Regions from separate parts of the Sinomonas sp. genome, predicted to be linked through region 2. Evidence: riboswitches for the same ligand, from Rfam matches in the RefSeq annotation. Region 2 holds a riboswitch; the other holds the start of a gene.

Region 1 (5,397 bases), on a different contig from region 2:
TGGACACGTCGGAGCGGTCTAGACCGCCGAAAGCCTCATACCATGAGATAAAGATCCTGTCACTAATCGGTCACGACTGAGAGAACATTGCCCGCGGGATCCTTGAACCAAGCAATTCCGCGGCCCTCTCCGCCCTCCCGGTCCCGCAGGATCCCGTTCTCATCGAGCGGCATCTCCTCGCTGCTCGGGTAGTGGTCGGCGCGGATGCCCTTCTCGTGGAGCGAGCGAACGGCGTCGTCCACGTTGGCGACCACCAGGTTGAGCACCGTGTGGCTCGCCGGGGCGTGGTCCGGCTTGGGGTAGGCGAACACCTGGCCTCCGCCCGGGAGGGTCATCCGGAGGCCGCCCATGACGTCCTCGACCTTGAAGCCGAGCGTCTCGGCGTAGAACTCACGTGCCCGTGGAACGTCGTCGACGCTGAAGCTCGAGAACGATCCGACGATCTCAACCATCGCTGGCTCCTTCGCTCGTGGTTCCTCCCGCGGCAACGATCCCACTCCACCGCGCGGCACGCCAGAGCCGGCGCACCCTTCCCCCGCGTCACCCCGCTTGCGCCGTCAGATCCGCAGGGTCACACCCTGCGGATCTGACGGCGCAACGGAAGGGGGCGCGCCCTCCCTCAGCCCCACACGACGTTCCAGGTCCCGAGCACGACGGCGGCCCCCACCGAGAGCGCGGCGACGGCCGCTCCCGCGACGAGCACCCACGCGTCGAGGCGCGAGTAGCTCGACTCGCGCGCCCACGTCCTCGGCGCCGGCCGGCCGTCCACCACGCCGCCGAAGCCGCGGGCCTCCATCGCGACCGCGAGCCGCGTCGCGCGTCGGATCGCTTGCACGAGCAGGGCGAACGCCTGCCCGAGGAACGCCCTGAACCGCGCAATCGGGCTGTGCCCGCTCCCGACCCCACGTGCCCTGCGAGCGAGGCCGAGGGTCCGCCACTCGTCGACGAGGAGGCCCACGAGCCGCATTCCGGCGAGGGCGCCGAGCACGAATCGCGCCGGGAGGCGGAGCTTCTGCGCGAGGCCGTCGGCGAGGTCCGTGGGATCGGTGGAGAACAGGAGGAAGACGCCGGGCAGGGCCACGGCAAGGCCGCGGAGGCCGATCGCGATGCCGCTGAGCACTGAGTGCTCGGTGAACACGGCGGGCCCGAGCTGCAGCCAGACTGGCCCGATCTTGGCGCCGAGCAGGGCGGTCGAGTAGGCCCCCACTGCAGCTGCCGCGGCCAGCGGCCACGTTCGACGCAGGAAGGTGACGGGCCGCACGCCCAGGAGCGGCAGCATGAACAGCTCGCACACGAGTGCTACGGAGGCCGAGACCCAATCGACGCTCAGCAGCAGCGTGATCGTGATGCACAGCGCCGCGGCGAGCTTCGCCACAGGGTTCGCCCGGGCGAGGACCGAGTTCGCGAGCTCGGGAGTCAGGATATCCACGCTCATGCGACGGCCTCGACTCGCGCCGCCCGCCCGCCATCCACGCGGTACACGGCATCGGAGAGGGCTGTCGTGAAGTCCTCGTCGTGAGTGACCGCGAGCAGGGACGTTCCCTGTTCCAGGAGCTCGGCGAGGAGGCGCACGAGCTCGGCCCACGTGAGCGCGTCCTGCCCGAACGTCGGCTCGTCGAGCACGAGAAGGCTCGGGTTGGTGGCAAGCATCGTCGCGACTGAGAGGCGGCGCTTCTCGCCGCCCGAGAGGGTGAACGGATTCGCCTCCGCGAGCCGGCCCAGGCGAAGGCGTTCGAGGAGTCCGTCGACGAGCACCCGCACCTCCTTCTCGGGTCTGCGCGCGACGCGCCGGGGCCCGAACTCGAGCTCGTCGAGCACCCGTGGTGTGAGGAACTGGTGCTCCGGTTCCTGGAAGACGGTGCCGATCCGGCTCACGAGCTCGCTCGAGCGCCAGCGGTGGGGGCTTGTCCCGGCGCCGCGAGAGAGCGCCGGGAGCGCCTCGAGACGTCCGCCGACTGCGGGGAGGAGGCCGGCGAGGGTGAGCGCGAGCGTCGACTTCCCGGCTCCGTTGGGGCCCGTCACGCTCGCCGCATGCCCGGCGCGGAGCAACAAGTCGATCCCGCCGACGACGGGCGGCGCCTTCGGTGAGCGTCCGACGGCGAGGGCCCGGGCGCTCAGCAGCTCCCCTTGGGCGTCCGCACGGGCGGCGGCGTCCGCACCAGCGGCGGCGTCCGCACCAGCGGCGGCGTCCGCACCAGCGGCGGAGGCCTTGCGGAGCGGGCGCGCCGCGGCTTCCCCGGTGAGCGGATGCCAGCCGGGCACCCACACCCCTGCGGTGGCCAGCCGCCGTCGTACGTCCGCATTGCCGAGCACCTGCCCGGGACCTCCGTCCGCGAGGAGGCCACCACGTGCGCCCAGGACGATCACGCGGTCGACGAGCTCCGCCCACACCGAAACGCGGTGTTCGACGACGACGAGCGTCGCACCCGTGCGGTCGAGGCTGCGCTGCACCGCTGCACGGACTTCCTCGACGCCCTCGGGGTCGAGGTTCGCGGTGGGTTCGTCGAGGAGCACGAGCCCGGGCTCCATGGCGAGGACACACGCGAGGGCAAGGCGCTGCTTCTGGCCTCCCGAGAGGGCCGCCGTGGACCGGTCGAGGGGGACGTCGAGTCCCACGTCATCGAGCGCGCGGTGCACTCGCGGCCAGATCTCGTCCCGCGGCACGGCGAGGTTCTCGCAGCCGAACGCGACCTCGTCGCCCACGCGGGCCATTGCGATCTGGCCGTCCGGGTCCTGAAGCACCAGGCCGGCGCGACCGCGCGCGCTCGGCGCGGGTACGCCGTCGACCGTCAGCTCGCCCTGCTCCTCGCCCTCCTCGGCCGCCCCGAGGACCCCAGCGAGCGCGTGCAGGAGCGTTGACTTGCCCGCGCCGGATGCGCCGAGCAGCAGGACCCGCTCGCCGGGAGAGATCTCGAGGTCGACGCCGCTCACCGCAAACGCCTTGCGGCCAGCGTGACGCCAGCCCCAGCCGTTCGCACGGACGCGAGCCGGGCCCGCAGAGGCGTGGGGCATGTCAGACGTCCGCGGCACGCCCCGACGCGAAGGCGGAGAGGGCCCCCGTCTTCGCCAATGCTTTGACCGCGAGCCAGCTCAGCAGGCCTGCGATGACGACGCCCGAGATCACGGCGAACACCGTGTACGCGACCTGCCAGCCGAACTCCCACGTCGGGAAGAACTGGATGACCTCGCTCACGCCGAGGGCCAGACCCGACAGGCCGCCTGCGAGGAGCGCGACACCGAGGTTCCAGCGTCGGTAAGCGAAGACCGCGAAGCCGACCTCGGCGCCGAGTCCCTGCACAAGGCCGGAAAGGAGAACGGTGACGCCGAACTGGGAGCCGAGGAGGGCCTCGACGACGGCCGCGAGGATCTCGCAGAACAGGGCCGCACCCGGCTTGCGGATGATGAGTCCTCCGAGGACGCCCGCCAGGAGCCAGCCCCCCGAGTAGAGGCCGCTGAGCGGAGCGAACGCCGCCGTGGCCACTTCGACACCGGCGTACGCCTGGTCCCACAGCCAGAAGATGACGCCGCACGCAACGGACACGACCGCGGCGACGACGATGTCGACAACCCGCCAGGATGCGGCGGGCCTCTTGGTGGTGGTGCTCATAGTCTTCTCCCCCTGGGATCAGGAGGGGCGGCAGCCAGGCTGCCTGAGAACTCGACTCCCTTCGCCGGTATTAGCCGGAGCAGGTTCGAGGGTCTGCGGTGGGCCGCACTCTCAGCGCCCTTTGCCCCCGGTTGGCCCGGCGGCACGGCGCTCCCCTGTCGTATGAAGTGGAGCCAGTCTACCGCTAGGCTGAGCGGGAAAGCTCTGGCTAGCTGCAGGACTGTACCGAATGCGAAGGAGAGACGGACGTGACGGTGCTCATCAAGATGCTCGGGACGGTGATCGGCATCGGGGCCGGCTTCGTGGCGACCAAGGTGCTTGACAAAGCCTGGGAGAAGGGCACGGGTCACACGCCGCCGAAGGACCCGACGAACCTCGAGGCCAGCCTCCGCGACACGCTCGTGTTCGCGCTGGTCGCTTCCGCCGTCGGCGCCGTGGTTCAGGTGTTCACCCAGCGGTACACGCAGAAGGCGGTTGCGCGCTTCAACAACTCGCCCGAGAAGGTGTAGGGCGGACTCCCGCGGCTCCCGCGCCGGGCTCCCCAACTCCCGCGCCGGACTCCCCCAACTCCCGCGCCGGGCTCCCCAACTTCCGCGCCGGGCTCCCCAACTCCCGCCCAGTCCGGCCCGTGCCGACCCCGGAATCTCCGGATCGCGCGCCGTCGTCGGGCGTGAATCCTGGGGAGGTCGGCAGATGACTCGGGGAAATCGGCTGACCTCGCGGGGAGATCGGCTTCGACGACGAATCGGTTGACCGCGCCGGCTCAGCCGACCGCCGTACGCCCCGGCGCAGGACCACCGAGAGCCCGACGACGCGCGACCACCTCGCACACCTCGGCCACCATCGACTGGGGCCGGTCGACGATGTCGCTGTAGGTGTAGCGCAGCACTTCGTATCCACGAAGCTGGGCGGCACGATCACGCCGGTAGTCCTTTGCACGCTGGGCAGGCTCGTTGTGCACGCGACCGTCGGTCTCGACGTCGACGAAGCCCTCGACGAGAACGTCCATCCAGCCGACTCCCTCGACCTCGACCTGCGGCTGAACGCCCAGGCCGGCCCGGCGAAGGTGCTCCCTCGCGAGCGTCTCGAGCAGGGAGTCGGCTCCCGAGCCGACGGCGTCGAGCACGCGCCTCGCCGCGGCATTGCGGCGTCCCGGAAGCCGCTGCCGAAGGAAATCGAGCGAGAGCCCCTTCTGTGCTGCTGACTCGACCATGACGAGCGCTTCGAGTTCCGGAAGGCAGCGCAGTGCGTGGAGCAGGACGTCGGGGCGGGACGCGACGTGGCTTCTCGGCTCGGGCGGCCACCACGACTGCCGGTGCACCACAGCTCGTCCAGAATCGTAGCGACCGTCCATCCGCAGGATGTGGGCCTCCTCCGGCTCGCGGACCACCCAGAAGCCGTGATGCCGTGCGGCGGAGACGCACGTGAGCAAAGAGCTGGTCGCCGCGCACCGGACGAGAACCGGGTCGGCGTCGGGCAGCGCGTAGATTCCGCGCCGCGGGCGCACCAGGATGCCGGCTGCAAGCGCAGCTTCAAGCTCGGCACGCGCAACTCCGTCCCGGAAGAGGTCGCCCCGGCGCGCGACACCGCCCCACCGTCTGAGCACCTCGAGAATGTCGGCCACCTCGCCATCGTGCCAACCTCGAGCGGCGCGCACGACGACGGCGCTCACCTATGTGGACAACTCGGCCGGGGATTTTGCCAAGCACAGCGCCGGGCTCCCCACCTATCCCGCCGGTCTCCCCAGTTTCTGGGCCGGTCTCCCCACCTATCCCGCCGGTCTCCCCACC
Region 2 (5,397 bases):
CGTCATGGAAGGCCTCCGCCGTGGCCGGGTCGAGGGAGAGCGAGAACTGGTCCTTCCAGCGGAACTCGAAGCGCGCCTTCGAGAGCGCATCGTCGCGTTCGTGTGCTCCGGGGTGGCCCTTCGCGAGATCCGCGGCATGGGCGGCGATCTTGTAGGTGATGACACCGGTCTTGACGTCGTCCTTGTTCGGCAGTCCAAGGTGCTCCTTGGGCGTGACGTAGCACAGCATCGCCGTCCCGTACCGAGCGATCTCCGTCGCGCCGATGGCCGACGTGATGTGGTCGTAGCCGGGCGCGACGTCGGTCACGAGCGGGCCGAGCGTGTAGAACGGGGCGCCGTCGCAGAGCTCCTGCTGGCGCTCGACGTTCTCGCGGACGAGGTGGAAGGGAATGTGTCCCGGGCCCTCGACCATGACCTGGACGTCGTACTTCCATGCCCGCTTCGTGAGCTCGGCGAGCGTGTCGAGCTCGGCGAACTGCGCGGCGTCGTTCGCGTCGGCCGTCGAGCCGGGGCGCAGCCCGTCGCCGAGGGAGAACGCGACGTCGTACTGCGCGAAGATCTCGCACAGCTCGTCGAAGTGCGTGTACAGGAAGTTCTCCTCGTGGTGCGCAAGGCACCAGCCGGCCATGATCGAGCCGCCGCGGGACACGATGCCCGTGACGCGGTTGGCCGTGAGCGGGACGTAGCGGAGGAGTACGCCCGCGTGGATCGTCATGTAGTCGACGCCCTGCTCGCACTGCTCGATCACGGTGTCGCGGAAGACCTCCCACGTCAGGGCCGACGCATCCCCGTTGACCTTCTCGAGGGCTTGGTAGATCGGCACGGTGCCGATCGGCACGGGCGAGTTGCGGATGATCCACTCGCGGGTCGTGTGGATGTCGTCCCCGGTCGAAAGGTCCATCACCGTGTCCGCGCCCCACTTGGTGGCCCACTGGAGCTTGTCGACTTCCTCGGCGATCGACGACGTCACCGCGGAGTTTCCGATGTTGGCGTTGATCTTGACGAGGAACGCCTTGCCGATGATCATCGGCTCGGACTCCGGGTGGTTGATGTTGTTGGGGATGATGGCCCGGCCTGCGGCGACCTCGGTGCGGACGAGTTCGACGTCGCAGTTCTCCCGCAGCGCGACATAGCGCATCTCCGGCGTGACGATGCCCTGTCGGGCGTAGTGCATCTGCGTGACGCGGCGGCCGCCCTTGGCCCGCCGCGGGACCGGCCGTGCACCCTTCCACTCGGCGGAAGCGGCACCGCGCCTCAGGGCCGACCGGCCGTCGTCGAGCAGGTTGCGCTCTCGGCCCTCGTAAGGCTCGGTGTCGCCTCGCTCCTCGATCCAGGCCGCGCGATAGGCAGGGAGGCCGACGACGGGATCGCTCCCGGGGCCAGCCGTGCGGTAGACGCGCAGAGGCGCGTTGGCGGAGCCGTTGGGGGAGTCGTCGAGTGCGATCTCCGTGACGGGCACCCGAATTCCATGGGTGCTGTCCTCGAGGAACGCGAGCGAGTGGGCGGGGTGCTGCTCTGTGGTTGCAGAGGTGCTCACAGTGTCTTCCAAAGGAGTTCTCACTTCCTACGCCGGCATGACCCGGTCAGGTTCGACGGTCGCAGGCCGCGTCAGCCTGATCTCAGCCCTTGCGAGGGCACCCGTGTGGACAGTCACGCACGCTAGCAGATCGGGCGTCCGGAGGCACGGGGGCGCGGTCATGTGGCCGGAATAACCGTGCTTGATTGAAGGTTCAAGTAAATGTACCCTTGAAGCAGGCATTCCATCCGAGGAGCAACCATGAGCATGTCATCCAGCCTCTCCGCGCCGAGCCAGGACCTCCTGCCGGCCGACCTCAGCATGGGCACCGTCATGCTCAAGGTCGGGGACATGGGCCTGATGCTCGACTACTACCAGCGCGCGCTCGGGCTCGTGCCCCTCACGGAGTCCCTGGGCGGCGTATACCTCGGGCGCAAGGGCGTCCCGATCATCCACCTGAGCCCCGCCGCAGGGCTCCACGTCCCCGGGCGCGGCGAAGCCGGACTGTTCCACACGGCGATCCTCTTCGACAATCGCTCAGACCTTGCCGCAACGGTTGCGACCGCCGCCCAGTACGATCCTCGTCTCTTCGCGGGGAGCGCCGATCACCTCGTCTCCGAGGCGTTCTACTTCACCGATCCCGAAGGCAATGGCGTCGAGCTGTACTTCGACAAGCCGCGCAGCACATGGGAGTGGCACAGCGACCAAGTCGTCATGGACAGCCTTCCGCTTCCCCCTCAGGGCTTCCTCCAGGCCAACCTCACGGAGCAGTCGGTGACGGACCAGCACGAGGCCGCCGCGGGAGTCGGTCACGTCCACCTCCAGGTCGGCGACGTCCCCACCGCGCATCGGTTCTACGTCCAGACCCTCGGCTTCGAGCAGACAGCGGGATGGCACGGTCAGGCCCTGTTCGTCTCGGCCGGGAAGTACCACCACCACATGGCCATGAACGTCTGGAACAGCCGCGGGGCTGGCCCGCGCAAGGACACCCTCGGGCTCGGGGAGGTCCTCATCCACGTTCCCGGGAACGACGACATCCTGGCGGCGGCGGACCGCCTCAAGGCGGCCGGTGTCGCCACACAGCACACCGGGCTCGAGCTGCGCTTCGAGGACCCGTGGCGCAACCGCATCCGCATGGCGTCCGTGGCAGCCTGACCCCACCTGCGTTACGCTCAACGTGTCCGCGGTCTCCGCGGGCACGTTGCCCGTCCCACAGCCCGTTCCGCCGGGGCCGGCCCGGCCCGGCATCTGCCCGATCGAGGGGGATACTGTGTCAGCTCCCAGCCCGTTCGCCGAAGTCTTCGTATCGACTCATACCGACGCCGTTCGACGCGCCGCCGACCTCGACTCCGGATCCGCCGCCGACGTCGATGGCGAGGGAGTCCGCATTCCCGGCGTCTCCGACTACGAGATTGAACAGCTCGGCACGCTGGTGGGCGCCGCGGTGCATGCTGCCGGCGCCGACTACGAGCTGACCATGGTGGACGTCGCGAGCGACACTCTGCTCGCTGTCCCGCCTGCCATGGTCCGTGCGCTCGCGGAGCTGCTTGCCTACGAGTCGGATGAAGGGGAGGGCGACGCCGTCGAGCGCGTCGCCGCCGCCTGGGTCGATCAGGAAGACCTTCCGTTCGACGCCCAGGAGGCCTATGGCTACGTCGAGCAGCTCGCGAAGCTCGCGGCCGACGTGGACGACTCCGGCCAGCAGGAGCTCTTTGTGTGGGCCGGCACGTGAGGCCACCCGCGCGAATCGCAAAATGCTCTGTCGGTCTGGCACAATAGTGGGGTACCCGACTGGCGCGGCCCCTCTCTCCGCGTGCGTCGCGTCCACCAGAACCCGCCCGAGTATGGCCCGCCCCACGGGAGCAGAAAGCGCGAGTTCGCCCTTTTTCCAGAAACAGGAGTGACCACAACCGTGGCCGTTAAGATTCGCCTCAAGCGCTTCGGCAAGATGCGCCAGCCGTTCTACCGCATCGTCGTCGCGGATTCGCGCACCAAGCGCGATGGTCGTGCGATCGAGGAGATCGGCAAGTACCACCCGATCGAGGATCCCTCGTTCATCGAGGTCAACTCGGAGCGCGCGCAGTACTGGCTCTCCGTCGGCGCCCAGCCGACCGAGCAGGTCCTCGCCCTCCTGAAGGTGACCGGCGACTGGCAGAAGTTCAAGGGCCTTCCGGGCCAGGAGGGCACCCTCAAGGCGCCCAAGGCCAAGGAGTCCTTCGTGGCTCCCGAGAAGGACTCCGTGATCCGCCCGGAGGCTCCGAAGGCTTCGAAGCCCGCCGACGAGGCCCCGGCCGAGACGACCGAGGCTGAGTAGTTTGCTGGCCGACGCGCTCGAGCACCTCGTCCGTGGGATCGTGGACAACCCCGACGACGTCACCGTGGAGGCGAAGAACAGCCGCCGCGGTGACGTTCTCGAGGTCCGCGTCCACCAGGACGACTTGGGCAGGGTGATCGGCCGGCAGGGCCGGACGGCCCGCGCGCTGCGCACGGTCGTGGCTGCCCTCGCCGAGGGCGATTCGGTACGGGTCGACGTCGTCGACACCGACCGTCGCCGCTAGGCGCCGGACCGGCATCAAATTCAGATCCGAAGGCTCCGGCCCCTCCGCCCGCACGAGACGGCTGAGGGGCCGGGGCTTTTCTGTGCATCAACGTCAGTACGAGGAGAGGAAGACATGCAGGTTCGCGTCGCGCGCATCGGCAAGCCGCACGGCATCCGAGGCGAGGTGACGGCCCAAGTCCTGACGGACTCGCCCGAGGACCGCTTCACCCCAGGCGCCGTGTTCGACGTCGACCCCGCTGCCCAGAGCCCGCTCGCCGTGCGCTCCCTCACCGTGCGCTCCGCGCGCTGGAACAAGGACATCCTCGTGCTGGGGTTCGAAGAGGTCGCCGACCGGAACCGGGCCGAAGAGCTGCGCGGCGCGACCCTCTCGCTCGACACGGACGAGGTCCAGGACGAGGACGACGAGGGCTGGTACGAGCACGAGCTCGTGGGGCTCGAAGTCCGCGTCGACGGTGAACGCGTCGGGACCGTGTCGGCGCTCCAGGTCATGCCGGCCCAAGATCTGCTGGTGATCGAAACTCGACAGGGTGAGGTGCTCGTGCCCTTCGTCGAGGAGATCGTGCCGGAGGTCGACCCCGAGGGCGGCTTCGTCGTCGTCGTTCCTCCGGCGGGCCTCTTCGAGCTCAACGCCGAGCCTTCCAGCGGTGCCGGGGAGACCGAGGACGACGGCGGGAAGGGCGCCTAGATGCGCATCGACGTCGTCAGCATCTTCCCGGAGTATCTGGCGCCGCTGCGACTGTCCCTGCTCGGGCGCGCCCAGACGGACGGCATCCTCGAGCTCGAGGTGCATGATCTGCGCGAGTTCACCAGCGACCGCCACCGCACGGTGGACGACACGCCCTATGGCGGAGGCGCGGGCATGGTCATGAAGCCCGAGCCGTGGGCGCTCGCGCTCGAGGCCGTCCTCGCGGCCCAGACGGCGCGGCGCCACCCAGGCCAGGGGGACGCCCGCCAAGGGGACCCCCGCCAGAGCGATCCGCCCACGCTTATCGTTCCCTCGCCGGCGGGCGAGGTCTTCACCCAGTCGCTCGCGTACGAGCTCGCCGAGGAGCCGACGCTGGCCTTCGCCTGTGGCCGCTACGAAGGCATCGACGAGCGGGTGCTCGAGTGGGCGGCGCCGCGGTTCCGCGTCCGGCCGGTGAGCCTCGGCGATTACGTGCTGAACGGCGGCGAGGTCGCCGTCATGGCCATGGTCGAGGCGATCGGCCGGCTCCTCCCTGGAGTCGTGGGGAACCCCGAGTCGCTCGTGGAGGAGTCCCACTCCGACGGTCTCCTCGAGTACCCCGTCTACACCAAGCCTTCCTCGTGGCGGGGACTGGAC

Evidence for each region. Region 2 has a riboswitch for thiamine pyrophosphate ahead of thiC (phosphomethylpyrimidine synthase ThiC). Riboswitches for the same ligand answer to the same signal wherever they lie in the genome.
Region 1: another riboswitch for thiamine pyrophosphate. It lies ahead of V7053_RS02770 (ECF transporter S component); the one in region 2 lies ahead of thiC (phosphomethylpyrimidine synthase ThiC).

What each region holds. Positions count from the first base shown of each region.
Region 1 is NZ_DAIUJO010000010.1:15,176-20,572, reverse strand. It holds gene V7053_RS02785 (VOC family protein) at 63-452, opposite strand; gene V7053_RS02780 (energy-coupling factor transporter transmembrane component T family protein) at 620-1,435, opposite strand; gene V7053_RS02775 (ABC transporter ATP-binding protein) at 1,432-3,012, opposite strand; gene V7053_RS02770 (ECF transporter S component) at 3,014-3,607, opposite strand; TPP riboswitch at 3,647-3,774, opposite strand; gene V7053_RS02765 (DUF4235 domain-containing protein) at 3,856-4,116, shown strand; gene V7053_RS02760 (endonuclease domain-containing protein) at 4,371-5,231, opposite strand; partial or broken gene V7053_RS02755 (hypothetical protein) at 5,221-5,397, shown strand, end outside.
Region 2 is NZ_DAIUJO010000118.1:116-5,512, forward strand. It holds partial or broken gene thiC (phosphomethylpyrimidine synthase ThiC) at 1-1,537, opposite strand, end outside; TPP riboswitch at 1,545-1,652, opposite strand; gene V7053_RS15590 (VOC family protein) at 1,778-2,671, shown strand; gene V7053_RS15595 (hypothetical protein) at 2,787-3,248, shown strand; gene rpsP (30S ribosomal protein S16) at 3,429-3,830, shown strand; gene V7053_RS15605 (RNA-binding protein) at 3,832-4,074, shown strand; gene rimM (ribosome maturation factor RimM) at 4,189-4,761, shown strand; gene trmD (tRNA (guanosine(37)-N1)-methyltransferase TrmD) at 4,762-5,397, shown strand, end outside.